Regions from separate parts of the Nocardia sp. NPDC050793 genome, predicted to be linked through region 2. Evidence: riboswitches for the same ligand, from Rfam matches in the RefSeq annotation. Region 2 holds a riboswitch; each other region holds the start of a gene.
The links. Region 2 has a riboswitch for cobalamin ahead of metE (5-methyltetrahydropteroyltriglutamate--homocysteine S-methyltransferase). Riboswitches for the same ligand answer to the same signal wherever they lie in the genome.

Region 1: linked by a shared signal. The riboswitch ahead of AB0H50_RS35185 (CbtB-domain containing protein) and the one ahead of metE (5-methyltetrahydropteroyltriglutamate--homocysteine S-methyltransferase) in region 2 are both predicted to bind cobalamin.
Region 3: linked by a shared signal. The riboswitch ahead of cobN (cobaltochelatase subunit CobN) and the one ahead of metE (5-methyltetrahydropteroyltriglutamate--homocysteine S-methyltransferase) in region 2 are both predicted to bind cobalamin.

What each region holds. Positions count from the first base shown of each region.
Region 1 covers NZ_JBFAHG010000021.1:11,453-21,934, reverse strand. Annotated here, with positions in the region: gene AB0H50_RS35235 (histidine kinase) at 1-1,892, opposite strand, end outside; gene AB0H50_RS35230 (ABC transporter ATP-binding protein) at 2,129-3,280, shown strand; gene AB0H50_RS35225 (ABC transporter permease) at 3,277-4,125, shown strand; gene AB0H50_RS35220 (helix-turn-helix domain-containing protein) at 4,145-4,750, opposite strand; gene AB0H50_RS35215 (NAD(P)H-dependent oxidoreductase) at 4,852-5,499, shown strand; gene AB0H50_RS35210 (multidrug efflux SMR transporter) at 5,501-5,821, shown strand; gene AB0H50_RS35205 (SRPBCC domain-containing protein) at 5,885-6,340, shown strand; gene AB0H50_RS35200 (OsmC family peroxiredoxin) at 6,430-6,870, shown strand; gene AB0H50_RS35195 (hypothetical protein) at 6,918-7,388, opposite strand; gene AB0H50_RS35190 (CbtA family protein) at 7,424-8,242, opposite strand; gene AB0H50_RS35185 (CbtB-domain containing protein) at 8,233-8,427, opposite strand; cobalamin riboswitch at 8,493-8,676, opposite strand; gene mhuD (mycobilin-forming heme oxygenase MhuD) at 8,731-9,048, opposite strand; gene AB0H50_RS35175 (alpha/beta hydrolase) at 9,120-9,863, shown strand; gene AB0H50_RS35170 (A/G-specific adenine glycosylase) at 9,888-10,482, opposite strand, start outside.
Region 2 covers NZ_JBFAHG010000001.1:792,101-802,582, forward strand. Annotated here, with positions in the region: gene AB0H50_RS03590 (DUF177 domain-containing protein) at 1-498, opposite strand, end outside; gene AB0H50_RS03595 (DivIVA domain-containing protein) at 663-1,409, opposite strand; gene AB0H50_RS03600 (GtrA family protein) at 1,787-2,299, shown strand; gene coaD (pantetheine-phosphate adenylyltransferase) at 2,365-2,850, opposite strand; gene rsmD (16S rRNA (guanine(966)-N(2))-methyltransferase RsmD) at 2,871-3,428, opposite strand; gene AB0H50_RS03615 (pyruvate carboxylase) at 3,425-6,829, opposite strand; cobalamin riboswitch at 7,077-7,286, shown strand; gene metE (5-methyltetrahydropteroyltriglutamate--homocysteine S-methyltransferase) at 7,439-9,706, shown strand; gene AB0H50_RS03625 (DUF1295 domain-containing protein) at 10,249-10,482, opposite strand, start outside.
Region 3 covers NZ_JBFAHG010000008.1:16,297-26,778, reverse strand. Annotated here, with positions in the region: gene cobN (cobaltochelatase subunit CobN) at 1-3,233, opposite strand, end outside; cobalamin riboswitch at 3,262-3,389, opposite strand; gene AB0H50_RS25200 (hypothetical protein) at 3,396-3,539, opposite strand; gene cobG (precorrin-3B synthase) at 3,609-4,790, shown strand; gene ddaH (dimethylargininase) at 4,813-5,658, opposite strand; gene AB0H50_RS25185 (Lrp/AsnC family transcriptional regulator) at 5,795-6,232, shown strand; gene AB0H50_RS25180 (precorrin-8X methylmutase) at 6,313-6,948, shown strand; gene AB0H50_RS25175 (precorrin-2 C(20)-methyltransferase) at 6,945-8,495, shown strand; gene AB0H50_RS25170 (PadR family transcriptional regulator) at 8,795-9,322, shown strand; gene AB0H50_RS25165 (cobalt-precorrin-6A reductase) at 9,323-10,072, opposite strand; gene AB0H50_RS25160 (hypothetical protein) at 10,069-10,482, opposite strand, start outside.

The sequences.
Region 1 (10,482 bases), on a different contig from region 2:
GGGCCAGCTGTGGCGTCCGCATCGCCGGGAACCGCTTGCGCGCAGCTGTTCCGGGCCTTCGGGTCATCGATCGCGGTATCCGGGGCCCCTGCGGTGGTGCTGTCGTGTGTTCGCGGGCCGGTTGTGGCCTCTGCGTTGCCGTGGGCCGGTTGTGCGGAGCTGTTGCGGGCCTTCGGGTCGCTGGTCGTGGAGTTCGGGTCTGCGGCGGTCGTGCCGTTGTGTGTTTGCGGCTCGGCTGTGGCCTCCGTGTCGCCGGGAGCCGAGGGAGAGGAGCCGTTGCGGACGTTCGGGTCGTGGATCGCGGTGTCCGGGTCTGTGGCGGTGGTGCCATTGTGTGTTTGCGGTCCGGTTGTGGCCTCTACGTCGCAGTTGCGGTTCGGATCCGCAGAGTTTGCGACCGATGCGGTCCCGTTTCGCGGTTCGGTCGCCTTGCCTGGGGATGAGGTATCCGAATCATCCGAGGACGCCGCGGCGGCGTTGCGCCCCTGCTGGTCCGTCGCGGCACCGCTCTTCGCGGGCGCAGGCGCAGGTTCGGGTTCGGCGGGCCGTGGCGCCGGGCGCTGGACGGGCTCGGTCTGGCTGGGCAGCCGGGCCGCAACCCGGAATCCGCCGCTCGGGCGCGGACCCGCGGTGAGCGCGCCGCCGAGGGCGTGTGCCCGCTCGCGCATGCCGATGATGCCGTTGCCGCCGCTCGCACCGGACCGGAGCGCGGGCGCGGTGGGGCGGGTGTTGTCGATGGTGAGATCCACCGATCCGGCGGCGTAGCGGACGGTGACCGTGGCGCTCGCGCCCGGCGCGTGGCGCACGACGTTGGTCAGGGATTCCTGGATGATCCGGGCCGCGGCCACATCGATCACGCTGGGAAGTTTCTGCGGCTCGCCGATCACGCGGGTCTGCACGGTAAGCCCGGCGTCGCGAGCCCGCTGCAGCAGCGTGTTCAGATCGTCGATGCTGGGGGCGGGCGCGCGCGGCGCCTCCTGATTGCGGACCGGTGTGGCGTTGCGCGGCAGCCTGCCGGGTTCCGCCGCGTCGGATTCGCGTCGTTCGCCGGGCGCGCCGCGCCGCACACCGCGACGGCCGCGCGCGGGACGAGCCGACTCGATCGAATTCGCTTCGGGTTCGGGCTCTTCCGTGGTCGCACCGGTGCGGATGGTCTCCAGCAGCGTGTGCACCTCGGCGAGGGATTCCTTGCTCGCCGCCTTGATCGCGGCCAGCGCCGTCCGCGCCTGCTGCGGCCGCTTGTCGAACAGTTCCAGCGCCACCGAGGACTGCACGTTGATCAGCGAAAGACTGTGGGCCAGCACGTCGTGCAGTTCCCTGGCGATGGCCAGCCGCTCCTCGGTGGCGCGGCGTTCGCGCCGCAGCTGCTCGTCGCGCCGGGCGGCCTCCACGCGCTGCCTGCGGGCCTCCAACGCGATCTTGCGTTGACGCAAGCCCTCGGCCGCGCCGACGAGCACGATCAGCCAGGCCATGATCCCGAAGATCTGCCAGCCGTTCACCGATTTGCCGAGCAGCGCGGGCAGCGGCCAGACGAAGGCCGCGTAGCCGATCGGCATGAGCGGGTATGTCCACCAACGGGATCCGATCGTCGCCGCGGTGAGGAAGGCGATCACCAGCGAGATGAAGATCGGACCGTATCCGTAGCCGAGGGCCAGGTATATCCCGCACGCGGCGAGCGTGACGACCAGCACCGGCAGCGGCTGGGTGCGCCGGAAGAGCAGCGCCACCGGCCCGGTGAGCAGCAGCAGGTAACCGAGCACATCCAGCGACTGCGTGCCGGTCTGGTGCATATTGGCGCCGCGACTCCCGGCCACCTGGACTATCGCGACGACGAACGCGATGCCCCAGTCCCATACGACCGAGCCACGATTCGCTATGCCTGGCGCACTCACCCTTGCAGCCTAAGGCGTATCTCCGCCTTCGCTCCGGCCATGCGCGGGTTTGGACAGACTTCGTCCGGCTGCGCCCATCGAGGCCGACCGCTGATCGGCGTCCGTGATCGCATGTATTCGATGCCTACGTCCGGGGGCTCGGACGGTGGCGGCCGGTGGATTCGTTCGCGATACGTACACCGGGCATCGCCTCGCGACGGATGTGTCGCCCCAGCTCAGCGGGGGATTCTCGAGTCATGACGAATTCCATCGTGGTCACCTCCGGGCTGACCAAACGGTACGGAGCGCACATCGCCGTCGACGACGTCGGCATGCGGGTCGCCGCGGGGGAGATCTACGGCTTCCTCGGCCCGAACGGCGCGGGCAAGACCACCACGCTGCGCATGCTGGCCGGGCTCATCCGGCCGAGCGCGGGCGTCGCGACCGTGCTCGGCGGCGCGCCAGGCGACCCCTCGGTGCTGCGCCGGGTCGGTGCGCTGATCGAGAGCCCCGGCTTCTACCCGTATCTTTCCGGCCGCGACAACCTGCGGGTTCTCGCGAGATATCGCGGTCTCGGCCGCGCCGAGGTGGCGGACGCACTGGATCGCGTCGGCCTCGCCGATCGCGCCGACGACAAGTTCCGCACCTACTCCCTCGGCATGAAGCAACGCCTTGGCGTCGGCGCGGCCCTGCTCGGCCGCCCCGATCTGCTCATCCTGGACGAGCCGACCAACGGCCTCGATCCCGCGGGCATGGCCGAAATGCGTGAGCTGATCACGGAATTGGCCACCGACGGCCACACTGTGCTGCTGTCCAGCCACCTGCTGAGCGAGGTGCAGGAGATCTGCGACCGCGTCGGCGTCATCTCCGGCGGCAAGCTCATCGCCGAGTCCACGGTGGCCGAATTGCGCGGCGCCGCTTCATTGTTGCTGCGGGCTGAGCCGATGGACGTGGCCATCGCGGCGGTGCGCGGCGCGCTCGGTGCGGAGGTGGTGCTGCGCGTTGTCGAGGCGACGCCGCGCGGCGGCGAATCGGTGCCGCACGGTGCCGAGGTGCCGCCGGGCGGTAACGAGGCAGCGCTACGCGGTGGCGACTCAGCGCTGCGCGGTATCGCGACAGCGTTAGGTGGTGCTGAGGTGGTGCTCGGCAATGGCGACGTGGCACTGCGCGGTGCGAAGGTGGCGGCGCGCGGTACCGACTCGGCGTTGCACCGTGCCGCGACTGCGTTGCGTGATGCCGAGGATGCGCAGCGCGGTAGCACGACCATCCGCATCGAAGCCGACGCGAGCGCCGCGCCGGTGGTCGCCCGCGCTGTCATCGATGCCGGAGCCGATCTGTTCGAGTTGCGTGTCGACGAAAAGTCCCTGGAGGAAGTGTTTTTCGAGATCACCGAAGGAGCGATGCGATGAACGACCTGGTGGCGAGCGCCCGCGCGGAACTGCTGCGGTTGCGCGGATGGCCCGCGTTCTGGATCGTGCTCGGCACGTGGATTCTGTTGAACCTCACGTTCTCCTACCTGTTCAACTATCTGGCCTACACTTCGGGCGAGCAGAGCACGATGTCCGACGCGCTGCCGAAAGAAGTTCTGCTGCAACAGATGTTGCCCGCCGCGGTGCCCGAGGTGTTCACCCAGGGCATGGCGATGTTCGGCGGCGCGCTCATGCTGATCCTCGGCGCGCTGGCCGTCGGAAGCGGATACGGCTGGGGCACTTGGAAGACCGTCCTCACCCAGGGGCCATCGCGGTCCGCGGCGGTCGGTGGACTGCTGATCGGCCTGGCGCTGGTGGTCGTCGCGCTGGTGTGCGTGGCGTTCGCGGTGGACACCGGAGTGGCCGCGCTGATCGCGAGCACCGAATCGCAATCTATCGCACTGCCGAGTGCTTCCCGCGTCTTCGACGGACTCCTCACGGGCACAGCGATTCTCGGCATGTGGACACTCGCGGGCGCCTTGATCGGCGCACTCGCTCGCGGCCCGGCTCTCGCCGTCGGTCTCGGCCTGGTCTGGGTGCTGGTCGTGGAGAACCTGCTGCGCGCGACGTCCGCGATCTTCGCCCCGATCGCCGCGCTGACCGACCGCCTCCCCGGAACCGCCGCGGGCTCTCTCGCCGGCGCCATGCGCACCGTGGGCGGTCCCGCCACCCCCGGTGTCCTGGACACCTTGTCCCACACCGAATCCCTGACGCTGCTGGCCCTCTACACAGCCCTCTTCACCGCAGCCACCCTCACCCTCATCCACCGCCGCGACCTGACCTGACCCAGTGGACGAGCGTGCGCTAGGGCCTCGATAGAAGTGCGTGGGCGATGCGCGTCAGGCCTTGTGCGATGGCGGACGGGGTGAGCCCGCGTTCGCGTTGCGCGGTGTAGACCTCGGCGGCAAGCGGAGCCAGTAGCGGATCGATCAGTGCGTCCGGTTCCGCGATGTTCGCCGCCAGCAGCAGCGCGCGAACATGGGCGTACCAGAAGCCGTACGCGCCGGTGGTGAAGCGCGCGCCGCCGGTTTCCGCGCCGAGGGCCAGGTGGGCGTGGTTGTCGAGCAGTTCGACCATCGCCTCGTAGAAGGCGGCCATGCGGTCGGCGGGGGGTGCGCCCGGCCCGAGGGGCGGGTCGCCGTGCAGCAGGCGTTCTTGGAGGGTGCGCTCGTGCTCGTCCAACAGGGCGACGGCGATCGAGTTCGTGTCGGGGTAGCGGCGGTACAGGGTGCCACGGCCGACGCCCGCGGCTTTGGCGATGTCGTCCATGGTCACCGTGCGTGGATCGCGCCGGGCGAAGAGCTCCGCGGCGGCCGCGAGGACCTTGGCGCGGTTGCGTGCCGCGTCCGCGCGTTCGCTCGGCGGGTGGTCGAGCGGGGCGCCGGTGAGGAGGTCGGAGCGGGCATCCATGGCAACGACTCTAGCCGAATCCAGAATAAGTGGACAATGTGTCCGGTTGATTGTTAGCGTGGTAACTGGACGATGTGTCCGTTTGATCGAAGGGTTGAATCATGAGCACCTTGTTGCATCTCGACGCGAGCGCCCGGCGGCGCTCGATCAGCCGGGAGCTGAGCGCTGAGTTCGCCGCTGCCTGGCGCGCCGCACATCCGGACGGCGAGTACCGGTACCGAGATCTCGCCACGCGACCCGTTCCGTTCATCGGCGAGGCGTGGACCGAGCTGTGTGACGCGGTGCTCGCGCGCGGCGCCTTCGACCCGACCGAGCTCGACGCACTGGTGACGACCAAGGCGCAGGCCGCGGCGCTCGAGGTGCTCCGTCCTCTCTTGGACGAGGTGCTCGCCGCCGACGTGATCCTGATCGGCACCCCGATGTACAACTACTCGATTCCCGCCGCGCTGAAGGCCTGGCTGGACCAGATCACCTTCCCGCGAATGTCGCTGGGCCACCGCCGATTCGTGGTCGCCTCCGCGCGCGGCGGTAGCTATACGCCCGGTGCGCCCAAGGCGGCCTTCGACTATCAGGAGCGCTTCCTGCGCGACTTCTTCGCGGGCCATTTCGCCGTGACCGACACCGTTTTCGTGCACGCCGAACTGGCCAACTCGCGCCAGGATCCGGCACTGGCCGACCGCCGCGCCGAACACGACGACTCCTACGCGAAGGCGCTGGAGACCGCGCGATCGCTCGGCGGGGTGTACTGAAATGAACTGGCTGACACTGGGTCTCGCCGGTCTGGTCGAGATCGTCTGGTCGCAGAGCATCAAACCGACCGAGAACTTCACCCGGCCGCTGCCCACTGTGGTGTGCTTCGCGCTTGGCAGCCTCGCGGTGTATCTGCTGTCCAGGTCCATGCAGACGTTGCCCGTCGGCACCGCCTACGCCGTGTTCACCGGCATCGGCGCGGTGGGCGCGATCGGTCTGGGCATCGTGGTGCACCGTGACCCGCTCAGCGCGGGCCGGGTGTTCGCGCTCGCGCTGATCCTCGGCGGCATCGTGCTGGCCAGGGTGACCAATCCCGAGTGACCGCCGTCGGTTACGGAGGGGCGAATGCTGTGGGCGCCGGTGCGGCACGGGTATGGTCCGGTGATGGTCGACCAGTCAGTTCGCCTCCCGGATCTGTCCACACGGCCCCACGAGCTCACCGTGGAGCGGGTGATGAAGTCATCGCCCGGCCTGCTCTACGCCGCATTTACGCAGGGGTTCGACATTTGGTTCGCCGCCCCGGATTCGGTGCGGATGAGGCCCGAGGTGGACGAGCCGTTCTTCTTCGAGACCGAATTCGAGGGCAGGCGCAACCCGCACTACGGCCGCTTCCTGCGGCTGGAGCCGGAGCGTCTCGTCGAGCTGACCTGGGTCACCGGCGAAGGTGGCACCGAGGGCGCCGAGACCGTGGTGAGCGTGCAGTTCGTCAAACAGCCGCGCGGCATCCGGCTTCGCCTGCGTCACGCCGGGTTTGCCAGCGAGGCGGCCAGAGACCGGCACCGCGAAGCCTGGCCGCAGGTGCTCGAGCAGCTCGACAGGAAGCTCGGCGCGATCGTCTGACGGCTCGCCCGCCGAAGCGGTGCCCGCGATCGGTGTGTGCGGGTAGGTTCTAGCTGCACGAGTTCGGCTCACTTGGTGAAAGGACAATGATGCCAACACGTACCGCGCGCACCGCATGGACCGGTGGCCTCCAGGACGGCTCCGGTCAGGTCGAGCTGACCAGTTCGGGCGTCGGCAAGTACGACGTGTCGTTCCCGAAGCGCTCCGCCGAGTCGGCCGATGGCACCACCAGCCCCGAGGAGCTGATCGCGGCCGCGCACTCCTCCTGCTACGCCATGGCGCTCTCGGCGCAGATCGGCAACGCGGGCGGCACTCCGGAGAGCCTCGACGTGACCGCCGACGTCACCCTCGGCCCTGACCCGGCGGGCGGCTTCCGCATCAACGCGATCAAGCTGACCGTCCGCGGCCGGGTCTCCGGCCTGGACGCCGACGGCTTCCTGGCCGCGGCTGAGGCCGCCAAGGCGGGCTGCCCGGTCTCCAAGGCGCTGGCCGGCGTCGACACCATCAGCCTGGACGCCGCCCTGGCGTGACCGCTTGATTCTCCGCACTTCTCGCTTCCGGCGTGGAGTGCGGGGAGTCATGGGGTCGCGCGGCGGGCGAAGTACTCGCGAGCGCCGGATGCGTACATGGCCGGAATCGCGACGAGCACGGCGAGCACGTGGATCGTGCGCAGGCTTCCCAGCGCGAGCGAGCTCGGGGTGACGGACAGGTCGAGCCCGTCGGCGGCGAGCGACGTCAGCGGTTCCACGAGCAGCGAGGCCAGACCGAGAACGCCGAGGCCGAGCGCGAGTGCGAGCCGGGCCATCCGGTCGCCGCGCGTCATTCGCACCACGACGGCGAACACGAACAGGTAGATCGCGCCGCGCACGGCCAACCCGAGGGCGAGGCCCGAGAGGTCGGCGTCGGAGCGTTCGAGCGTCATCGCCACCCGTGCCAACGCCTCGCCTGCCCCGGCGAGCAGTGCTACGACGAAAGCCGCGGCTGCCAGCATCACCGAACGCGGTGCATCGGAAGTGCGGGCGGAACGAGAAAGGGCAGTGCCGGTCATGAAACCGACACTGCCCCTGATCTTCTGGACGCGGATCAGCCCGCGGTAGCAACCTCGCCCCGTACCGGGGTGCCAGTGCGCTGCGCGAACTCGGTGAGCGCCGCGAAACCGAGACCGAGCGCCGCCCACAGCGTGGCGGAGACGGCCAGCGACGCGACCCGGAACTGCCACAGCAGGCTCGGCGGGAAGTCGGCGGCCACCTCGTCGACGCCGGGCAGCAGGACGTAGCCCAGCGTGGTGATCAGCACGAACGCGGCCGCACCAGCGATCAGCCGGACGGTGTCCAGCTGTCCCCGCAGCAGCTTGTACGCATACACCGCGGCGCCGACGGCCGCGAGGCCGAGCAGCACCGAGGCCACCCACAGCAGGGTGCGGTCGTTGATGGTCTCCGGATCGCCGACCGCGGGCGGGTTCGCCGGGTATTTGAAGAACGGCACCGCGACGATCGCGGCCCAGCCCGCGACACCGAGCCCGATCGCCAGTTTCGGACCGGACAGGCCGGTGTGACGCCGCGCGAAATGCGCGACCGAAGCGAAGATCGCGCCGAAGGCGAGACCGCTGAGGCCGAGGGCGAGGAACTGGCCGAACTTCTGTCCGGGCCGGCCGACCAGCGGCTCCTCCCCGTCACCGTGGGAGTGGCCCGAGGCGGGTTCGTCAGGAGCGTGGTGCGAATCCTCGGTGGCCGCGTTCGCCTCCTCGATGGCGATGGCGGCGTCGACCTTGGGTTCGCCGACGAAATATCCCACCGTGGCGGCCAGCAGGCCGGCGATCAGACCGGCGAGCAGGCCGCGCAGCAGCAGGGTTTTGAGTGAGCCGGCCAGGGGGCTCGGCAGGGTGGGTTGATTCAGTGGCACGGAACACCCAGCAAGTGCCGTCCGTCATGCATCAGCTCGTGCATGAACATCCCGCTGCGCGAGATGGCGCCCTGATCGAAGCCGACCAGGTACAGCGTGAGCAGTGCGAGAAGAACGACACCTACCGTGACGAGCACGGTTGCCAGGGATTCGGTTGCCCGGCTCGGTGTATGCGCGATGGCCATTCGAGTCCTCCTAGGGATACGTCCCAACCGGACTTCGCGTCCGGCGAAACGCTTTCGCGTCCCGTGAGATGGTGGTGCGACGGTGCCGGTGTCTGGCTTTCCGGCACCGCGACCCGCCCCGGCCTGCACGGCCGGAAACGGACTCGATGCGTGGAATACAGTGGCGCGACCGCTCCGGAATCACACCGGAATTACCGCATCACCCTCGCTTGGTCACCTCGAACTGTGACACCATCGTGCGCCCGTCGTCAACACGATCGAAAGCTGTTGACCACGGTGTGGGCGAGTCGTTACCCGCTCGGCTCAGGACGCGGACTTGGCCGCGACGTCCAGGACGACCTCGAATTCGAGCAGCGAAGCGCCGGTGGCGACCGGCTTCTTGTCGCCGCTGCCCGCGTGCGCGGCGCGCGCTGGACCGTCCCGCCATGCGGCGAAGGATTCCTCGGAATCCCACTGGGTCACCACGAAATACCGGTTCTCGCCCGCGACCGGGCGCAGCAACTGGAAGCCGAGGAAGCCGGGCGAGTTCTCCACCGCGTGCGCGCGGTGCGCGAAGCGCTTCTCCAGCTCGGGTCCTGCGCCTTCGGGGACCTCGATCGCGTTGATCTTCACAACAGCCATGACCTCGACAATACGTCGCCCGCGTGCGGTCGGTCGCGCGCCCGGACGAGCCCGGGGGCACAATCGAGCCGATGTGGTACGACGAAGGCGGAGCAGGCGTGCCGATCCTGCTGCTGCACGGGTTGATGGGCAGCGCGCGCACCTGGGGCGAACAGCTCGATTGGCTGCGCCGCCACGGGCACGTCTACACCTTCGACGCGGCGGGCCACGGCCGCCCCGCGCCGCAGGAGCTGACCACCGAGGCGTTCGTCGCCGATCTCGCCGAAGCCACCGAGCGGGTCACCGAGCCGATGGTGGTCATCGGCCATTCGATGGGCGCGCTGCACGGCTGGGTCTTCGCCGCGCAGTATCCGGAACGGGTGCGCGCGCTGGTGGTCGAGGACATCGCCCCCGATTTCACCGGGCGTACCGCCGCCGACTGGGCCGCCATGATCGAAGCCTGGCCGCAGCCGTTTCCGGACGCCGATTCGGTGCTCGAGTACTTCGGTCCGGTCGCCGGGCGCTACTTCCTGAACTCGTTCGAGCACGGCCCCGACGGATACCGCCTGCACGGCTCGGTCGCGACTTTTCGCGACATCTCCGAAGAGTGGGGCACCCGCCATTTCTGGGAGCAGTGGCGGGCGGTGCGCGTTCCGGTGCTGCTCATCGAGGGTGAGCGCACCATCACACCGGCCGGGCAGATGCGGGAGATGGCCGCGACCAACCCGAACGCGGAGTATGTGCTGATCCCGGACGCCGGGCATCTGGTCCACGACGACCAGCCGGAGCGCTACCGCGCCGAGGTGGAGCGCTTCCTCGGCCGGGTTCTGGACTGAGCTGCGCCGCGACCGGCGGCGCCGCTAACGATCTCCCTCGCCCGCGAGCGCGAACAGCCCGTCGGCCGTCTGCTCGATCAACCCGTCGATCAGCAGCGAGTCGAGCGCCCGGTCGCGCTGGCCGGGATCACGGGTCCAGGCCAGGTCGAGGCGCCCCCGTTCCACCGGTCCGCTCGCGGCGCGCAGCACGTCGAGCAGGCGGCCGCGCGCCTGGCGGTCGGTGCCCTCGTACTTCTGGGTGCGGCGCACCATCTCCGACACCGGACGGCCCGCGGTCACCCACGCGCAGACCGGCAGCGGGCATCGCGCACAGTCGGGCGTGCGCGCGGTGCACACCGTCGCGCCGAGTTCCATCAGCGCCGCGGAAAACCTTGCGGCGCGGTCGATCTTCGCGGGCAGCAGCGCCTCGGTCTCGGCCAGGTCGCGCGCGGCGGGGTTGCCTGCCTCGGCGCGGCCGTGCACGGCGCGCGCGACCACCCTGCGCACATTGGTGTCCACCACCGGGACGCGCTGGCCGTAGGCGAAGCAGGCGACCGCCCGCGCCGTGTACGCGCCGATGCCGGGCAACCCGAGCAGCACGTCCACGTCGGCGGGGACCTCGTCGCCGTGTTCGGCGGCG
Region 2 (10,482 bases):
CACGCCGCATTCCGGGCACAGCCCGGCGCAGTCCGGTGTGCACAGCGGCTGCAAAGGCAGCTCCAACCCGATGGCGTCGATGACCACCGGTTCGAGGTCGATGAGATCGTCGTCCATCCGGTAGATCTCGTCGTCCTCGGTGGTCTGCTCGGTGGTGCTGTCGGGGTAGGCGAACAGCTCCGTGAGACGGAGGCGGACGTCGTCGGTGAACGGTTCGAGGCAGCGCGAGCACTCCCCCGCCGTCGGCGCGATCACCGTTCCGGTGACCAGCACACCCTCGGACACCGCTTGCAGTTGCAGGTCGAGTTCGACCTCGGACCCCTCCGGGATGCAGATCAGGTCCAACCCGATCTTCTCGGCGGTGGTGACCGTGCGCTGCAGCTCCCGCATCGTCCCGGGGCGGCGCCCCAGGCTGCGGATGTCCAGCACGAAACCCGCGTCCGTCTTGCGGCGCGAGGCCGCACGGGGACGCGACGCAGAACCGGAACCGGCGGGCATCACGAACTCACTCACGATCGAAGGGAAATGGGCAACCACTCAACAATACGCGAGATGTCGGCCGAACCTCAAAACGCAGGCGGCGCTGCGACACAGGCCGGCGCACCGGCCGGACGGCGCGCATCGGCAGAAACGGCGGTCGCGGCGAACGGGGCCGCGCCCGGTCAGCGGCGGAATTCCGCCGCGTAGTCAGGCGCTCCCGCACCGCTGCGCAGCTGGTGCCGCCCGCGGCCGACGGTGCGCAACGTGCTGTTCAGCGTCTCCTCGAACTGGGCGAGCGTCGAATCCACATAGTGGTCGCACTCGTCGCGCATCCGGTCGGCCTCCGCGTGCGCGCGGTCGATGACGCGCGCGGACTCGACGTGCGCCGCCCGGACCACTTCGGTCTGGGCCACCAGGCGCTCCTGCTCGGCGCGCCCTTCGGCCACCGAGCGTTCGTAGGACGCCTTGCCCGCCTCGATCATGCGCTCCGACTCGGCGCGCGCCCGGCCGGTCACCGCCTCGAACTCGGCGTTGCCGTCGGCTACGACGCGATCGGCCTCTTCCTGCGCGGCCGCGACCAAATGGTCGGCGTGCGCGCTGGCCTCGGCCACCATCCGGTCCGCGTGCGCCTTCGCGTCGGCGAGGATGCGGTCGGCCTCCTCGCGCGCCGAGCCGATGGTCTGCTCGGCCTGTTCGTTGGCGGAGGTCACGGTGATCTCGGCGGCCGAGCGAGCGTCGGAGACGATCTTGTCGCGATGGTCGAGTACGTCCTGGGCGTCGTCGAGTTCGCCGGGCAGCGCATCGCGCACGTCGTCGAGCAGTTCGAGCACGTCCCCACGCGGCACGATGCAGCTGCGGGTCGGCGGGATGCCGCGCGCCTCCTCGACGATTGCCACCAGCTCGTCGAGTGCCTCGAATACGCGATACATGCTCACTACCCCGCTCTCCTGCTGAATCGGGCGAAACTTTCCGCCGAGCCCAGTGTGCCCCCCATCACGGCGTATGCCGAGCCCCTTATCGGTGTGTCGTCGCAGTGTCTCGTACACCACAAAATCAAGTGGAGGATGACCCTCCACTTCGTGCTACATTTTTCTTCAGAGGGTCTCGGCAAGATCTTCTTAAGGGGACCGCAGGGCCACACGGGAACTGTGGGACCGAGGAGGCCGACGGAGTGGACGCCTTACCGAGCGGTTGACCTGTTTCAGATGTTCAGTACATACTGAACACAAGGAACAGCATGGCCCGGGAGGAAAGCGGCAACCGCCGCTGTTGTCCCTTCCGAGGCTCGGGTTGGATCGGAAGAGCAATGACGGTTCTGGAAGTACCACGCTCGGCAGTGGTGCCCGTCGGCGTCTACACGCCGTGGGCCTTCCCGTACCCCACGGTGCGCCCGGAGTCGGTCGCCCGATTCGGGCAGTTTCTGCAGTACCTGCGCGGCGATCGCGCCTTCGCCCAGCTCATTCGTTTCGCGCTGGTCGGCGGTTCCAGCAACGTCGCCTACGTCCTGCTCTTCTTCACCATGCACGGCGTCGGCCCGATCATGGCCAACATCGCCGGTTCGGTGGTCAGCACGATCATCGCCAACGAGCTGCACCGCCAGCTCACCTTCCACGCCGCGGGCCGGGTCGGCTGGTTCACCGCGCAATGGGAGGGCGGCGGACTCGCCCTGGTCGGCCTCGCCATCACCACCGCGGCGCTGGCCGCGCTCGAGCTGTGGGCCCCCGGCCTCGGCGACGCCGCCCAGGCGGCGGCCGTCCTCGCCATCACCGCCGCGGTCGGCGGCATGCGCTTCCTCGCCCTGCGCGGCCTGGTGTTCTGACAACACCCTCGAACGAATCCGCCCCGGTTCCGAATTCGGAACCGGGGCGGTTGTCTGTCCGAGGCTCAGCCGCGCCGTTCGGCGAGGCGGTCGAGCAGTCGCTTGTGCACCGACGGCGGAAGCATGTCGCTGACGTCGCCGCCGTAGGTGGCCACCTCCTTGACCAGCGAGCTGGACAGGAAGCTCAAGGTCGGGTTGGTGGCGATGAAGAAGGTGTCGACCCCGGAGAGCTTCTTGTTCATCTGGGCCATCTGCAGTTCGTAGCCGAAATCGCCCGCGTCGCGCAGACCTTTGACAATGGCGGTGATGCCCTGTTCCCTGGCGAAGTCCACGGTCAGGCCCTGCCAGGAGGCGACCCGCAGGTTCGGCAGGTGCGCGGTCGCCTCGCGCAGCATCTCCATCCGCTCCTCGACGGTGAACATGCCCTGCTTCTTCGGGTTCACCATCACGGTCACCACGACCTCGTCGAATTGCGCCGCCGCGCGGGCGAATACGTCGAGATGCCCGTTGGTGACCGGATCGAACGATCCGGGACACAGTGCTCCAGCCATGAGCCGACGCTACCACCCGGTCACGGCCGGTAGTCGGCCAGTTCCAGGCGGGTTTCGCCGTAGCGGCGCGGCTTGGCGGCGACGAAGGCTGCGGGCCAATCGATTTCGGGCGAGCGGCTGGACCGTTCGACGACGATCAGCGCGTCGGGGTGCAACCAGGCGCCGTCGGCGAGCGCGACCAGGTCGGCGGTCACCGCCGCGGTGTCCACGTCGTAGGGCGGGTCGGACAGCACCAGATCGAACCGTCCCGCGCCGCCTTGGGCGAGCACCGCGGCGACCGGCCCGACACGCAGTTCCGCGCCGGGCAGGCCGAGGTCGGCGATGTTGCCGCGCACCACGGCCGCCGCCTTGCGATCCGATTCGACGAGCAGCGCGTAGGACGCGCCGCGGGAGAGCGCCTCCAGCCCGAGCGCGCCCGAGCCCGCGTACAGGTCGAGCACCCGCGCGCCGTCCAGATCCATCCTGGCGTCGAGCGCGCTGAACAGCGCCTCGCGCACCCGGTCGGAGGTGGGCCTGGTACCCGCGGGCGGCACCCGGAGGCGCCGCCCGCCCGCCGCGCCCGCGACGATCCGCGTCATTCCGCGGTCGACTCGCGCACGGCCAGTTCGACCAGCAGGTCACCGCCCTCGACCTGCTGCACCTTGCCGATCGCGATGCGACCGACGGTGCCCGCGCGCGGCGCGGTGATGGCGGCCTCCATCTTCATGGCCTCGATGGTGGCGATGGTGTCGCCGGTCTCGACGGTGTCGCCCTCGGCGACCGCCAGGGTGACGACGCCCGCGAACGGCGCGGCGATATGGCCGGGGTTGGTCTTGTCGGCCTTCTCCGCCACCGGGATCTCGCTGGCGATGGACCTGTCGCGCACCGCGACCGGCCGCAGCTGGCCGTTGAGAATGCACATCACCGTGCGCATTCCGCGCTCGTCGGGCTCGGAGATGGCCTCCAGCCCGATCAGCAGGGTGACGCCCTTCTCCAGCTGCACCCGGTGTTCCTCGCCGCGGCGCAGTCCGTAGAAGAACTGGTTGGCGCTGAGCCCCGAAGTGTCGCCGTACTTTTCGCGGTGGGTGAGGAATTCCGTGGTCGGGCCGGGGAACAGCAGGCGGTTGAGCGTGGCGCGCCGCTGCGCCGAATCAGCTTCCAGCCCGGCCTGATCCGCGGGCGAGAGCGGCGTCTCCGGCTTGGCCGCGCCACGTCCGGCGAGCGCCTTGCTGCGGAACGGCTCGGGCCAGCCGCCCGCCGGGGTGCCGAGTTCGCCGCGCAGGAAGCCGATCACCGAGTCGGGGATGTCGTAGCGGCCGGGATCGGCGGCGAAGTCCTCGATGTCGACGCCGGTGCCCACCAGTGCCAGCGCGAGGTCGCCGACGACCTTCGACGACGGCGTCACCTTCACCAGGCGACCGAGCAGGCGGTCGGCGGCGGCGTACTTGGCCTCGACCTCCTCGAATCGATCGCCGAGGCCGAGCGCGATGGCCTGCTGGCGCAGGTTCGACAGCTGACCGCCGGGGATCTCGTGGGTGTAGACGCGCCCGGTCGGGGCGGGCAGCCCGGACTCGAAGGGCGCGTACACCTTTCGCAGCGCCTCCCAGTACGGCTCCAGATCGCACACGTTCTGCAGATCCAGCCCGGTGTCGAACTCGCTGTTGGCCGCCGCGGCGACGATCGCCGACAGCGCGGGCTGACTGGTGGTGCCCGCCATGGCCGCGCTCGCGCCGTCCACCGCGTCGGCGCCCGCCTGCCAGGCGGCCAGGTAGGTGGCCAGCTGACCGCCGGGGGTGTCGTGGGTGTGCACGTGCACCGGCAGATCGAAGTTGCTGCGCAGCGCGGTGACCAGGGTCGCGGCCGCGGGCGCGCGCAGCAGGCCTGCCATGTCCTTGATCGCGAGCACGTGCGCGCCCGCGTCCACGATCTGCTCGGCCAGCTTGAGGTAGTAGTCGAGGGTGTAGAGGTTCTCGTTCGGGTTCGACAGATCGCCGGTGTAGCTCATCGCGACTTCGGCGATGGCGGTGCCGGTTTCGCGCACGGCGTCGATGGCGGGGCGCATCTGGTCGACGTTGTTGAGCGCGTCGAAGATGCGGAAGATATCGATACCGGTGGCCGTCGCCTCGGAGACGAACGACCGGGTCACCTGCTCCGGGTACGGGGTGTAGCCGACGGTGTTGCGCCCGCGCAGCAGCATCTGCAGGCAGATGTTCGGGATCGCCTCACGCAGCGCGGCCAGCCGCTCCCACGGGTCCTCGTAGAGGAAGCGCAGCGCCACGTCGTAGGTCGCGCCGCCCCAGCACTCGACCGAGAGCAGCTCCGGGGTCATCCGCGCGACGTGCCCGGCGACCTGCAGCAGACCGTTGGACCGCACGCGGGTGGCCAGCAGCGACTGGTGCGCGTCGCGGAAGGTGGTGTCGGTGATGCCGACCGCCTTCTGCTCGCGCAGCGCCTGCGCGAAACCCTCCGGACCGAGGCGAAGCAGCCGCTGCCGCGAGCCGTCCGGCGGCGGCACGCTCAGATCGATGGCGGGCAGCTTGTCGTGCGGGTAGACCGTGGTCGGCCGCTCACCGTGCGGCTTGTTGACGGTGATGTCGGCCAGGTACTCGAGGATCTTGGTGCCGCGGTCGGCGGACTGGCGCAGCGTCAGCAGCTGCGGGCGCTCGTCGATGAACGAGGTGGTGACCCGGCCCACCTTGAAGTCGGGGTCGTCGAGCACCGCGAGCAGGAACGGGATGTTGGTGGTGACGCCGCGGATGCGGAACTCCGCGAGCGCGCGCCGGGCCCTGGCCGCCGCGGCGGGCAGGTCACGGCCGCGGCAGGTCAGCTTGACCAGCATGGAATCGAAGTAGGCGCCGATCTCCGCGCCGAGGTTGGCGCCGCCGTCCAGGCGGATGCCCGCGCCGCCGGGGGTGCGGTAGGCGGTGATGCGCCCGGTGTCGGGGCGGAAGCCGTTGGCCGGGTCCTCGGTGGTGATGCGGCACTGCAGCGCCGCGCCGCGAATGGCCACGGAATCCTGGCTCAGGCCCAGGTCGGCGAGTGTCTCCCCGGCCGCGATACGCAGCTGCGACTGCACGAGGTCGACGTCGGTGATCTCCTCGGTGACCGTGTGCTCGACCTGGATGCGCGGGTTCATCTCGATGAAGACGTGGTTGCCGCGCTCGTCGAGCAGGAACTCCACGGTGCCCGCACAGCTGTAGCCGATCTGGCGGGCGAAGGCCACCGCGTCGGCGCAGATGCGTTCGCGCAGCGCCGGGTCGAGGTTGGGCGCGGGCGCCAGCTCGATCACCTTCTGGTGGCGGCGCTGCACCGAACAGTCGCGCTCGAACAGGTGCATGACGTTGCCGTGCTGGTCGGCCAGGATCTGTACCTCGATGTGGCGCGGGTTCACCACCGCCTGCTCGAGGAACACGGTCGGGTCGCCGAACGCGGACTCGGCCTCGCGCGACGCCGCCTCGATCGATTCGCGCAGCTGCTCGGGCGCCGCGACCCGGCGCATGCCGCGACCGCCGCCGCCCGCGACCGCCTTGACGAAGATCGGGTACTCGAGTTCGGCTGACGCGGCGAGCAGTTCGTCCACGTCCGCCGACGGCGCGCTGGACTTCAGCACCGGAAGCCCGGCCGCCCGTGCCGCCTCGATGGCGCGCGCCTTGTTGCCCGCCAGTTCCAGTACCTCGGCCGTGGGACCGATGAAGGTGATGCCCTCGCGCGCGCAGGCCGCCGCCAAATCGGGGTTCTCCGAGAGGAATCCGTACCCCGGGTAGATGGCGTCGGCGCCCGCGGTCTTGGCCGCGTCGATGATCGCCTCGATGGAGAGGTAAGCGCGGACCGGATGGCCCTGCTCCCCGATCTGATAGGACTCCGCGGCCTTCAAACGATGGACCGAATTGCGGTCCTCGTATGGGAAAACGGCGACCGTCCCGATGCCGAGTTCGTAGGCCGCGCGGAAGGCGCGGATGGCGATCTCGCCGCGATTGGCAACCAAGACTTTCGAGAACATTGAACCAAGGTACCCGGCCCCGGATACAGCGCCGACAGGGAAGTCCCCTTCGCAGCAATCTTCACAACGGGACCTAGCAGGCTTGCGAAGTTGCGTTCATCCTGGCGTCACATCTCACCGCCGCCACGCTCGGTCGGTGCGGGGAGCCGGGGGTGCGCACGGAATACCCCGGCGCCCGTTTATGCTGGACAACGCAGCTGGTTCTCCAGTGCGCCCGACGAGATGGAGCCCCGACGTCGCGCGCCCGGAGTCGAAACCCGTTCCCGGTCCTCCGGGCGGCGGGCGAGAGGGAACCCGGTGGGAATCCGGGACTGTCCCGCAGCGGTGAGCAGGAACGAACACCGTCATCACGCACTGGGCGCACGCCTGGGAAGCGACGGCAAGTAGGTCGGCGGGAGCACAGCTCCGCAGCCGGTGCCCGCGAGTCCGAAGACCTGCCAGCCGTGCCGGATACGCCGTATCCGGCGGCCACCGCCTCGTGGATTGAGCGCGCGGACCACCAGTGCTGACTTTCCGGGCTCCGTTTCCACACGGCTGCCCGCGACGTCGGCTGGTCGCCGCGTGCTCGCATGGCGATGGCTCACGACCTGAAAAGCACTGGAGCACACCGTGACTGTTTCTCAGCACACCCCTTTCACCGCGACGGTTCCCGGGCTACCGCGCGTGGGACCGCGCCGGGAGTTGAAGCGCGCCACCGAGTCGTACTGGGCCGGGCGCATCGACGCCGAGCAGCTGCACGCCGTCGCCCGCGACCTGCGGCGCACCCAGTTCGCCGAGCTGCAGGCGGCCGGACTCGACTCGATCCCGGTCGGCACCTTCTCCTACTACGACCAGGTGCTCGACACCGCCGTGCTGCTCGGCGCACTGCCGACCCGGGTCGCCGGGATCGCCGATCCGCTCGACCGGTACTTCGCGGCGGCCCGCGGCACCGACACCGTGGAGCCGCTGGAGATGACCAAGTGGTTCGACACCAACTACCACTACCTCGTTCCCGAGATCGGCGCGGAGACGACCTTCGCGTTGCATCCGGAGAAGCTGCTCGACGAACTGCGCGAGGCGCTCGAACTCGGCGTACCCGCGCGCCCGGTGGTGGTCGGGCCGATCACCTTCCTGAAGCTGGCAAAGAGCACCGGCGGAGCGGCGCTCGACCGGCTCGGCGAGCTGGTGCCGCTCTACCGCGACCTGCTGCGGCAGCTGGCCGCCGCGGGTGCGGCGTGGGTGCAGATCGACGAGCCGGTACTGGTCACCGATCTCACCGAGGCCGAGATCGAGCTGGTGCGGCGCACCTACACCGAGCTCGCCGAGGCGAGCGAGCGGCCCGCGATCCTGGTCGCCACTTACTTCGGCACGCCCGGCGAGGCGCTGCCGGCGCTGGCGGGCACCGCCGTCGAGGGCATCGCTCTGGACTTCACCTCGGCGCTGGACCTGTCCGCGGTGGCCTCGCTGCCGTCGCTGGCGGACAAGCTGCTGGTCGCAGGCGTGGTCGACGGACGCAACGTGTGGCGCACCGACCTGGATCGCGCGTTGTCCACCCTCGGCACGCTGCTCGGCAGCGCGTCGTCGGTGGCGGTGTCGAGCTCTTGCTCGCTGCTGCACGTGCCGTATTCGCTGGCGCCCGAGACCGGGCTGGACGAGCGGCTGCGCTCCTGGCTGGCCTTCGGCGCCGAAAAGGTGACCGAAGTGCGTCTGCTGGCAACGGCTTTGGCGCAGGGCACCCAGGCCATCGCGGACGAGCTCGCCGCCGCGCGCGCCGCCGCGGCGTCGCGCACCGCCGACCCGCGGCTCTCCGATGCGCAGGTGCGGGCCAGGCTCAACGCGCTCGGTCCGGATGCCACCCGGCGCGCGCCCGCCGACGAACGTCGCGCGCTGCAGGCGCACCGGCTCGATCTGCCCTCGCTGCCCACCACCACGATCGGCTCCTACCCGCAGACCTCGGAGATCCGACTGGCCAGGGCGGCGCTGCGCAAGGGCGAGATCGATGAGACCGAGTACGTGCGCCGGATGCGTTCCGAGATCGCGGACGTCGTCGCGCTGCAGGAGAAGCTGGGCTTGGACGTGCTCGTGCACGGCGAGCCGGAGCGCAACGACATGGTGCAGTACTTCGCCGAGCAGCTCGACGGTTTCGCCGCCACCGAGAACGGCTGGGTGCAGTCCTACGGCACCCGCTGCGTGCGGCCGCCGATCCTGTTCGGCGACGTCACTCGCCGCACACCGATGACGGTGGACTGGATCGCCTACGCCCAGTCGCTGACCGACAAGCCGGTCAAGGGCATGCTGACCGGGCCGGTCACCATTCTCGCCTGGTCGTTCGTGCGCGACGACCAGCCGCTGGCCGATTCGGCGCGCCAGGTGGCGCTGGCGATCCGGGACGAGACGGTCGATCTCCAGTCCGCGGGCATCCGCATCATCCAGGTCGACGAACCCGCACTACGCGAGCTGCTCCCGTTGCGCGCCGCCGACCAGCCCGCGTACCTGGACTGGTCGGTGGGCTCGTTCCGCCTGGCGACCTCCGGCGTCTCCGACGCCACCCAGATCCACACCCACCTGTGCTATTCGGAGTTCGGTGAGGTGATCGATGCGATCGCGGGGCTCGACGCCGACGTGACCTCCATCGAGGCGGCCCGCTCGCACATGGAGGTGCTCGACGACCTCAACGCCGCGGGCTTCGACCTGGGCGTGGGTCCTGGCGTCTACGACATCCACTCCCCACGGGTGCCGAGCGTCGAGGAGATCACCGCCTCGCTGCGCGCCGCGCTGAAAGCCGTTCCCGCCGAGCGGCTCTGGGTGAACCCGGACTGCGGTCTGAAGACCCGCGGACCGGTGGAGGTGGAGGCCTCGCTGCGCAACATGGTGGCCGCGGCCAAGGCGGTGCGCTAGCACGAAGGCCGGGCCGCGCTTCCCGCGCGGCCCGGCCGCTGTGCACCGAATCTCACCCGCCCCCCGGCGGACTCGACCTCCCCCGGCCCCCGGCTGCACCTCTCGGCCAGAAGCGATCTCACTCTCCCTCCGCCGGACGCCCTTGCTGCCGCCGCTTTCTCGGCGTGTAACTCTCGCAAGCCTCCCCCGCCTCCCGCACCGGACGCACCCGCGCCCTGGGACTCACCCCTTGCCGCCACGACGGCACACACCTCGACCTTTCCATGTCACCCCTCCTCACACATCGACGAAACCTTGCTCCCCACTTGCTTTGTTCGACGCGCGCCGCGTCCGTTCGGTTCCCCCCGCGGAGATCCTCGGTGCGGCAGGTGATCTCCACCGGTCAGCCAACAACGATTTTCGGCTGATCGTCAACGCCGGTCTTATGACGCCATCCATCGCCCGTCGGGCGGTCGTCGTACTACGCGTACTGGGATGAGCATGCCCTGCAGATCTGGGCGCCAAGTCGCGCCACTGCCGAGCCGAAAGTTGACGCCCTCAGCTCACAGTGTGTCGCTAACGGAAGCACTGTGGCGACGGAACCCGGGCATGAATCGGTTGGTCCGTGCCTGGTAGTCGCGGTAGCCCGGCCTCTTCTGCGCGCTGTAGTACTCGGCCGGGACAGCGCCGGTGTAGTACACGAGACACCAGTACATGATCGCCGACAGCGCGAACAGCCCGAGGCTGGCGCCGATCGCCGCGACGGGCGTGAATTCGTCGAATGCTCGGCGCAGCAC
Region 3 (10,482 bases), on a different contig from region 2:
GTGAGCGCGCGCACGGTGGCGACCATGCCGCCGTGGTATTGGAAGTAGTCGTCGGAGTCGGCGATGTCGTGTTCGCGAGTGTCGGTGTTCTTGGCGGCCACCGTGATTCGGCGATAGGCAGAGCGCATGTCGTCCGCCGCGGGGGCGCCGTCGAGATCGCGGCCGTAGGCGTAACCGCCCCAGGCGGTGTAGACCTGCGCGAGGTCGTCGTCGGTGCGCCAGCTCTTGGAATCGATGAGCTGAAGCAAGCCCGCGCCGTAGGTGCCGGGCTTGGAGCCGAAGATCCGGGTGGTGGCGCGGCGCGCGTCGCCGTGCTCGGCGAGATCCGACTGGGCGTGCGCGCGAACGTAATTCGATTCGGCGGGCTCGTCCAGTTCGGCCACCAGCCGGACGGCGTCGTCGAGCAGGGCGAGCACGTGCGGGAAGGCGTCGCGGAAGAATCCGCTGATGCGCACGGTCACATCGATGCGCGGCCTGCCGAGTTCGGGCAGCGGGATCACCTCGAGTGTGGTGACGCGTCGGCTGGCCTCGTCCCACACCGGGCGTACCCCGAGCAGCGCGAGTACCTCGGCGATGTCGTCGCCGGAGGTGCGCATGGCCGAGGTGCCCCACACCGAAAGCCCTACCGAACGCGGGTATTCGCCGTGATCGGCCCGATAGCGTTCGACCAGCGACTCGGCCATGGCCTGACCGGTCTCCCAGGCCAGCCGCGACGGCACCGCCTTCGGATCGACCGAGTAGAAATTGCGGCCGGTGGGCAGCACGTTGATCAGGCCGCGCAGCGGCGAGCCGCTCGGTCCCGCAGGGACGAACCCGCCGTTCAAGGCGTGCAGCACCCGCTCGATCTCGACGCCCGTCTGCCGCAAGCGCGGCACCACTTCGGTGGCGGCGAAACGCAGCACGGCTCGCACCGCGCCGGCCGTACCGGGCTCCGCGCCGCCGACAGCCGCCGCACCCGAAGGCGCCAGGGTGTCTGCGAACTCCGCGACCAGTCCGTCGATCGCGTCGACCGACCAGTCGGCGGCCTGCAACGCGCCGAGCAGCTCGCGCGCCCTGCCCTCGATCAGGTCGACCCGCTCACGGGCCTCACCGCCGGATTCGTTCAGCCCCAACGCCTCTCGCAGACCGGGCACCGACACCTCGCCGCCCCACAGCTGCCGGGCGCGCAACATCGCCAGCACCAGGTCGAGCTCGCCGTCGCCCGCGGGCGCCTGGCCGAGAACGTGCAGTCCGTCGCGGATCTGGACGTCCTTGATCTCGCACAGCCAGCCGTCGACGTGCAGCAGCATGTCGTCGAAGGACTCCTCGTCCGGGCGTTCGGCGAGCCCGAGGTCGTGGTCCATCTTGGCCGCGCGCATCAGCGTCCAGATCTGCTGGCGGATGGCGGGCAGCTTGGCCGGGTCGAGCGCGGAGATGTTGGCGTGCTCGTCGAGCAGTTGCTCCAATCGCGAGATGTCGCCGTAACTTTCGGCGCGCGCCATGGGCGGGATGAGGTGGTCGACCAGGGTCGCGTGCGCGCGACGCTTGGCCTGGGTGCCTTCACCGGGGTCGTTGACCAGGAATGGGTAGATCAGCGGCAGATCGCCGAGCGCCGCGTCGGTGCCGCACGAGGCCGACATGCCGAGGGTCTTGCCCGGCAGCCACTCCAGGTTGCCGTGCTTACCGAGATGCACCATGGCGTCCGCGCCGAAACCGCCCGCCGCCTGGGGCGCCGCCAGCCAGCGGTAGGCGGCAAGGTAGTGGTGGCTTGGCGGCAGGTCGGGATCGTGGTAGATCGCGACCGGGTTCTCGCCGAACCCACGCGGCGGCTGCACCATCAGCACCACATTGCCGAAACGCAGTGCGGCGATGACGATTTCGCCTTTCGGATCGGCCGAACGGTCGACGTACAGCTCGCCCGGCGGCGGGCCCCATGCCTCGACGACGGCCTCGCGCAGGTCCTCGGGCAGGGTGTCGAACCACGCGGTGTAGGCGGCGGCGCCGATGCGAATCGGGTTGCCCTCCAACTGTTCGGCGGTGAGCCAGTCGGGGTCCTGCCCGCCGGCCGCGATGAGCGTGTGGATGAGCGCGTCGCCATCGCGCTCCTCGAGGCCGGGCACCTCGCCCTGGTCGCCGAGATCATAACCGGCGGAACGCAATTCGGTGAGCAGCCGGATGGCGCTCGCGGGCGTGTCGAGGCCGACGGCGTTGCCGATGCGGGCGTGCTTGGTGGGATAGGCGGAGAGCACGACGGCCAGCCGCTTCTCGGCGGCCGGAATGTGGCGCAGCCGCGCGTAGCGTGTCGCGATGCCCGCGACCCGCGCGGCCCGCTCCGGATCGGGGACATAGGTGGACAGGCCGTCGGCGTCGAACTCCTTGAACGAGAACGGCACCGTGATGATGCGGCCATCGAATTCCGGCACCGCCACCTGGGTCGCGACGTCCAGCGGCGAGAGACCGTCGTCGTTGTCCTCCCACTGGGCGCGGCCGCTGGTCAGGCACAGGCCCTGCAGGATCGGCACGTCCAGGTCGGCGAGCGCGCCGACGTCCCACGCCTCGTCGTCGCCGCCCGCCGACGCGGTCGCCGGTTTGGTGCCGCCCGCGGCGAGCACGGTGACGACCAGCGCGTCCGCCTGACGCAATGTGGCCAGCAGCTCGGGCTCGGCGGTGCGCAGCGAGGCGCAGTACAGCGGCAGCGGTCGCGCGCCCGCGTCCTCGATCGCTGCGCACAGTGCGTCGATATAGCCGGTGTTGCCCGCCAGATGCTGGGCGCGGTAGTAGATCACCGCTACGGTCGGCACACCGGCGACGGGCGCCGGGAACCGGGCCTCGCGATCCAGCTCGCCCCAGCTCGGCAGCTGCACCGGCGGCGTGAAGCCGTGGCCGGTGAGCAAGACCGTATCGGACAGGAAGTTGTGCAGCTGCCGCAGGTTCTCCGGGCCGCCCGCGGCCAGATAGTTGTGCGCGTCGGCCGCGACGCCGCCGGGCACCGTCGAGCATTCCATCAGCTCGGCGTCCGGCGCGATCTCGCCGCCGAGCGCGACCATCGGTACGCCGCTGTCGCGCAGCGCGGCGAGCCCGTCCTCCCAGGCGCGTTTGCCGCCGAGAATGCGGACGACCACGAGATCCGCCCCGTCCAGCAGCCCGGGTAGGTCGTCGACCAGCAGGCGGGCGGGATTGCCCAGCCGGTAGTCCGCGCCGCTGGCGCGCGCGCTGAGCAGATCGGTGTCGGACGTGGACAGCAGCAGGATCACGGGTGACCTTCCTCGGGTGACGCGCCCATCGGGTGTGGTGCTCGCCGGAGAGGGTCTGGCTGTTCACAGTGGCGCGACCGCACCGGAATTGCACCGGTTTCCTCGTCGCCCGCCGAGCACGCCGATGCTACCCGGCCCGGTGCGGACCGCCGTACCCCCGGTTCAGGACAGGTCGGCGTTGCCGTCGACGACCTTCAGCAGGTAGTGGAACTTGTTGACGCGCCAGCCCGCGGGCGTGCGCTCGACGCCGAGGTCGTAGCTGCCGAGGTGCGGGTCTTGCCGCGGCCCTATCGATCGCGGGGTCACCGCGCTCGGTGAAGCAGCGCACGGACGCGCGGTCTCACGACCTGATCGCGCACGTAGGCTGAGGGAGCTATGACCCGAACCGCCCCCGATTCCTGCCCCGGTGTGCTCCGGCTCCATCAGGCCGCCGACGGACCGCTCGCCCGCATCCGGGTGCCCGGCGGACACCTCACGCCGGAACAGGTGCTGGCCTTGGCCGCCGCGGCGAGCGAACTCGGCGACGGCGCGATCGAACTCACCTCCCGTGGCAATCTCCAGCTGCGGCAAGTGCGCGACGCCGCGGAGCTGACCGCGCGCGCGACCGCGGCCGGATTGCTGCCGAGCCGGACGCACGAGCGGGTGCGCAATATCGTGGCCTCGCCGCTGTCCGGGCGGGTCGGCGGGCTCGCGGACGTGCGCGGGCTGATCGGCGACCTCGATGCCCGGCTGTGCGCGACGCCCCGGTTGGCGAAACTGCCGGGGCGGGTGCTGTTCACGCTCGACGACGGGCGCGGCGACGTCAGCACGCTGGGCGGCGACATCGGCGTCCACGCGGTCGGTCCCGACGAGTTCGCGCTGCTGCTGGCGGGGACCGATACCGGCGTCCGCGTCACCGGAGCGGAGGCCGTCGATACAGCGCTGGCCGCCGCGGAGGGTTTCCTCGAGGTGAGCTCGGGTCAGTGGCGGCTGCACGAGATCGCGGACGGCCCGGCCCGCATCATCGAGTCGCTCGGCCTGACTCCCGGCACCGAGCGCATGGAAATCGTTGCCGCCCAGGATGTTCCGATCGGCTGGCTGAACCAGGACGACGGCATGGTCGCGCTCGGCGCCGGCGTGCGGCTCGGTGCGCTCGACGCCAGGGTCGCCGAGTTCGTCGCGGCCGTCGAACGTCCGGTGATCGTCACACCGTGGCGCAGCCTGGTCATCGCCGACCTCGACGAATGGGCCGCCGAGCAGGTGGTGCGCGTGCTGGCCCCGATGGGGTTGATCTTCGACGCCGACTCCCCCTGGCTGCACGTCAGCGCCTGCGCGGGACAGCCCGGCTGCGCGAAGTCGCTCACGGACGTGCGCGCCGACGTCACCGCCGCCGTCGAATCCGGCCGCGTCCTGTCCGAAGGCGCGGCGGCCGAGACCGCGCGCGAGCAGATCATCCCCGCCGGGGACGTCACGGTCGCGGGCCGCCAGCACTGGTCCGGCTGCGACCGCCGCTGCGGCCGCCCGCGCGGCGTCGTCACCGACGTGGTGGCGACCCCCGGCGGCTATCGCCTCGACTGAGACATGCGGCTACCACTCGAGGTCAATGCAACTCCAAGGTGCAGCACTTGATCCCGCCGCCCGCCTTCAACAGTTCCGAGACGTCCACCGGGACCGGGAGGTAGCCGCGGGCGCGGAGGGCGGCGGCGAGGTCGGTGGCTTGCGGGCTGAGAAAGACGTGGTAGCCGTCCGAGACGCCGTTCAGGCCGAGGACCGCGGCGTCGGCGGCGGTCGCCTCGATGGCATCGGGAAACAGGCCGGTGAGGAGGGTGCGGCTGGTTTCGTCGAAGGCGGGCGGGTAGTAGGCGATGGTGGCGTCGTCGAGGACCATCAGGACGGTGTCCAGGTGGTAGAAGCGCGGGTCCACCAATTCCAGTGAGATCACCGGGATTTCGAAGTGCAACTCGACCTCGCGGTGGGCCGCGGCGGAGCTGCGGAAACCGGTGCCCGCCAGGAAGCGTCCGCCGACCAAGGCGAAATCGCCCTCGCCCTCGTTGAGTTCCGCCGCCGCCACGACCTCGACGCCGCCGCGTCCGGTGAACCAGCGGTGGAAGGCGGGGCCCTCGGCGGCGCGTTCGGGATGGGTGAAGCGCGCCGACATGATCCGGTCGCCGACGGCGAGGCCACTGTTGGCGGCGAACACCATGTCGGGAAGCCCTGGCTCACCGGGAACCACGTCGACCCGGTGACCGTGGCGCTCGAAGGTCTCGCGCAAGGCGTCCCATTGGGCGAGCGCCAGTGCGCGGTTCACCGGGGCGTCCGGGTCCATCCAGGGGTTGATCGAGTACCGGACGTCGAAATGGTCGGGGCGACACATCACGAACCGGCGCGGCACGGGTCGGCGTGCCGGGGCTGGCTCGGTGGTCTGGAGGGTAGCTACCGATGTCATCGTGGGCTCCCGAGGTCAGGCGCGGATTCGGCTGATCCGAAGGTAAACGGCCTACCATTGCGTCAGGAATGCCGAATCATTGCGCAGATCGCCGTGTGTACGGCGAATCGTTGTGCCGAGCGGAAGGTGATGTGACGTGGACGATACCGACCGCCGGATCCTCGGCCATCTGCTGCGCTCGGCCCGCGCGTCCTTCCAGGAGATCGGCTCCGCGGTCGGTCTCTCCGCGCCCGCGGTCAAGCGCCGGGTGGACCGCATGGTCGCCAGCGGGCAGATCACCGGCTTCACGGCGCTGGTGAACCCGGCGGCGCTCGGCTGGACCACCGAGGCCTACGTGGAGGTGTACTACCGCGACAACATCACCCCGGCCGAGCTGCGCCGAAGCCTGGAGCCGATCCCGCAGGTGGTGGGCGTCTGGACGATCGCGGGCGAGGCCGACGCGCTGGTGCATGTGATGGCCACCGACATGGCCGAGATCGAGTCGACCGTGGAACGCATCAGGGAGAACGCGCGCGTCGGGCGCACCCGCAGCGCGATCGTCATGTCCCGCATCCTCGAACGACCGCGCACCTGACCCGCGACCGGCCGAGGAGCGGCTCCGCCGCGCGCGGGCTGTCGGCGAGGTCCGTTCGGGCGCCCCATAAGGTGGTCCCCATGTCCGACGTGCGCACCAGCTACCTCACCGACGGGGCCGAGATCTATCGGCAGTCGTTCGCGACGATCCGCGCGGAAGCGGACCTGAGCGCGTTCCCGGCGGACGTGGCGCGGGTGGTCGTCCGCATGATCCACGGCTGCGGACAGGTGGATCTGACCGAGGACATCGCCTTCTCCCCCGGTGTCGTCGCGGCCGCGCGGGCGGCGCTGCACGCGGGCGCGCCGATCCTCTGCGACGCCACCATGGTCGCCTCCGGCGTGACGCGCAAACGGCTGCCCGCCGACAACGAGGTGATCTGCACCCTGGCCGACCCCCGCGTGCCGGAATTGGCCGCGGCACTGGGCAATACCCGCTCGGCCGCGGCGCTCGAGCTGTGGCGCGACCGGCTCGACGGCGCGGTGGTCGCCATCGGCAACGCACCGACCGCGCTCTTTCACCTATTGGACATGCTCGACGCGGGCGCCCCGCGCCCGGCCGCGATCCTCGGCATTCCGGTCGGCTTCGTCGGCGCCGCCGAGTCCAAGGACGCGCTTGCCGCCTACGGCGGCGTCGAATACCTGACGGTGCGCGGCAGGCGCGGCGGCAGCGCCATCACCGCGTCGGCACTGAATGCGATTGCGAGCGAAGCGGAATGAGTACAGCGGGCAAACTGTGGGGCGTCGGGCTCGGGCCGGGCGACCCCGAGCTGGTGACGGTGAAGGCGGCGCGCGTCATCGCGGCCGCCGACGTGATCGCCTTCCACTCCGCGCGGCACGGCCGCAGCATCTCCCGCAGCATCGCCGCGCCCTACATGCGCCAGGGCCAGCTCGAGGAACACCTCGTCTACCCGGTCACGACGGAAACCACCGATCATCCCGGCGGATACCAGGGCGCGATCGACGAGTTCTACGAACAGGCCGCCGAACGGCTGGCCGCGCACCTTTCGGCGGGCCGGTCGGTCGCCCTGCTCGCCGCCGGAGATCCGCTGTTCTACAGCTCCTACATGCACATGCACCGCAGGCTGGCCGACCGCTTCGACGCCGAGATCATTCCCGGCATCACCTCCGTGAGCGCGGCATCGGCGGCGCTGGGCACCCCGCTGGTGGAGGGCGAACAGGTGCTGACCGTGCTCCCCGGCACCATGCCGACCGAGGAGCTCACCCGCCGCCTGCGCGACACCGACGCCGCCGCCATCATGAAGCTCGGACGCACCTATCCGGGTGTGCGGCAGGCGCTCTCGGACGCGGGGCGGCTCGACGACGCCTACTACGTGGAGCGGGCGAGCACCGACCGCGAGAAGGTGCGCACCGCCGCCGAGGTGAACGACGCCGACGTGCCGTACTTCTCGATCACGCTGGTGCCAGGCCCGCGGCCGACCACGCCGCTGCCCCGGATCGCCGCGGCGACCGGCGATACGGCCTCGAACTCGACAGCTGTTCCGGCGGAAGCGAATTCGCCCGGCGAGGTGGTCGTCGTCGGTCTCGGCCCCGGCGCGGCGGACTGGACGACGCCGGAGGTGCGCGAGGTGCTGGCCGCCGCCACCGATCTGGTCGGCTACACCACCTACATCGATCGCGTGCCGCACCGCCCGGGCCAGCGCAGGCACGCCAGCGACAACCGCGTGGAGTCCGAACGCGCCGCCATGGCTTTGGATCTGGCGAAACGCGGCGCCAAGGTCGCGGTGGTCTCCTCGGGCGATCCTGGCGTGTTCGCGATGGCGGCCGCGGTGCTGGAGGAATCCGCCGATCCGCAGTGGCAGGACGTGCCGGTGCGGGTGCTGCCCGGCCTCACCGCGGCCAATGCCGTGGCCAGCCGGGTCGGCGCGCCGCTCGGACACGACTACGCGATGATCTCGCTCTCCGACCGGCTCAAGCCGTGGGAGGTTGTCGCGCAACGTCTTTCGGCGGTCGCCGCGGCCGATATGGCGATCGCGATCTACAACCCGGCGTCCTCGCAGCGCACCTGGCAGGTCGGCGCGATGCGCGATCTGCTGCTGGAGCACCGCAAGCCCGGCACTCCGGTGGTGCTCGGCCGCGATGTCGGCGGACCGGCCGAGTCGGTGCGGGTGGTGTCGCTCGCCGATCTCGATCCGGCCGACGTGGACATGCGCACCCTGCTGATCATCGGCGCGTCCACCACCGCCGCGGTCGACACCGCGCACGGCACTCGCGTCTTCACCTCGCGGCGCTACCACCGGGCGTGACGCGCGGGTTGTGGTAGCCGCGGGCTGGTCACGGCTGTCGCCGATCAGCTCCGCCGGACCGGCGATTCGGCCGACGCCGAGCGCGACGCCACCCTGATCGTGCTCGCCGCCGCAGCGCTCACCCAGAGTATGGTGGCCGGGGTTCACACCAACGAGGCGGCGACCGAACTGCTCGACCACCTGCTCCGACGCATACCCGGACCGGGCGCCACACGACAGAGCGAATGACGACCCGAGAACCGACAGCGGGATCGTTGCGCTAACATTCCACTATGGAACGTCGATGAAGGGAGCGTTCGGTGACGACGACCATCCGGCGTAAGCCGTTGAATTCGACGGCCGCGTCGCTGCTCGGTTTCCTGCACGAGGGTCCGATGTCCGGCTGGGACCTGGTGACGATCGCGCAGGACCGGATCGGCGATTTCTGGACGATCACGCAGAGCCAGGTGTACCGCGAGCTGGCAGCCATGGACACGGCGGGACTGGTGGTGAAGGGCGAGACCGGCGCGCGCGAGCGCACGCCCTACCGGATCACCGACGCGGGCCGGGAGGCGTTTCTCGAGTGGGTCACCCGCGATCCCGGCGCCGAGACCATCCGGGTGCCGCTGCTGCTCACCATGTCCTTCGGGGACCACCTCGACGCCGAGCACCTCGACCGGCTCATCGCGGCCAACCGCGAGGTGCACCAGCGCCGCCTCGATCGTTACCTGACGCGGGACTGCGATCCCCTCCGGCCGCACCAGCGGGCCACCCTGGATTTCGGCATCGGCTACGAGCGCGCGGTACTCGCCTGGTTCGATCGGCTGCCCGCGCTGCTCGGGCGCTGATCATGGCGCGCCGGATGCCTTGGCCCGCAACCATTTCCAGGCTTCGGCCACCGTTTCGACAACCTCGGCCCCCGCGGGCAGCGGCGGCCGATCGATCACGACCACCGGCAGACGCGCCGCGCGGGCCGCGGCCAGTTTGGCCTCGGTCCGATCGCCGCCGCTGTCCTTGGTCACGAGCACATCGATACGACGGCTCGCCAGCAGGCGGGACTCCTCCTCGACCGTGAAAGGTCCTCGGGCCAGCAATACTTCGTGCCGCGGCGGTAGCTCGGTCTCGGGCGGGTCGATGGCGCGGATGAGGAACCACTGCCGGGCGAGACCGGCGAACGCGCCGACGCCCTGCCTGCCGATGGTGAGGAAAACCCGCTCGCCCAACTCCGGAAGGGCGCGGGCGGCGGCGGCCGGATCGGGCACGCGAATCCATCGGTCGCCCGGCACTTCGGACCAGCCGGGCCTGCGCAGGTGGATCAACGGCACGCCCGCGTCCCGCGCCGCGGCGGCCGCGTTCGCGGTGATGGTGGCGGCGAAGGGGTGGGTGACATCGACGACGCTCTCGATCCCGTTGGCCGCCAGCCACTCTCGCAGCCCCGCGGCGCCGCCGAAGCCGCCGATCCTGACCGCGCCCTCCGGCAGCCGCGGGTCGCGAACACGACCGGCGAGCGAGGAGACGATGTCGAATCCTCGCTCGCCGGAAGCGATGTGGGCCAGCTGCCGCGCTTCGCCGGTGCCGCCCAGAATCAGAGTTCTCAGGGCTGACCGCTGAAGTAGGCCATGCCCGCGTTCAGCAGCGACGGGCCGCCCGCGACGAGCAGGCCGATCACGCCGCCGATGATGGCGCCGGGGATGACGCCGACGACCAGACCGAGCAGGCCGATCAGACCGCCGATCACGGCGCCGACGGCAGCGCCGAGCGAGGCGCGCTGCAGCTCGGCGAAGAACCACTCCTGCGCGCTGATGTCCTGCACGGCGACCACGTCCGCCTTCGGGGTCAGCGTGAGGGTCTGGCCGGTGGCGTCGAGCGCGGCGGCGATCTCCACCGGAGCGCCGTTGCTTGCCTCGCGCGCGGCGAGCGGGATCGTGGTGACGACCTCGCCCGCGTCGTTCTTCAGCGTGACGGCCTTGCCGTCCGCGTCCAAGGAGAACGCGCCGCCCGTCACCGT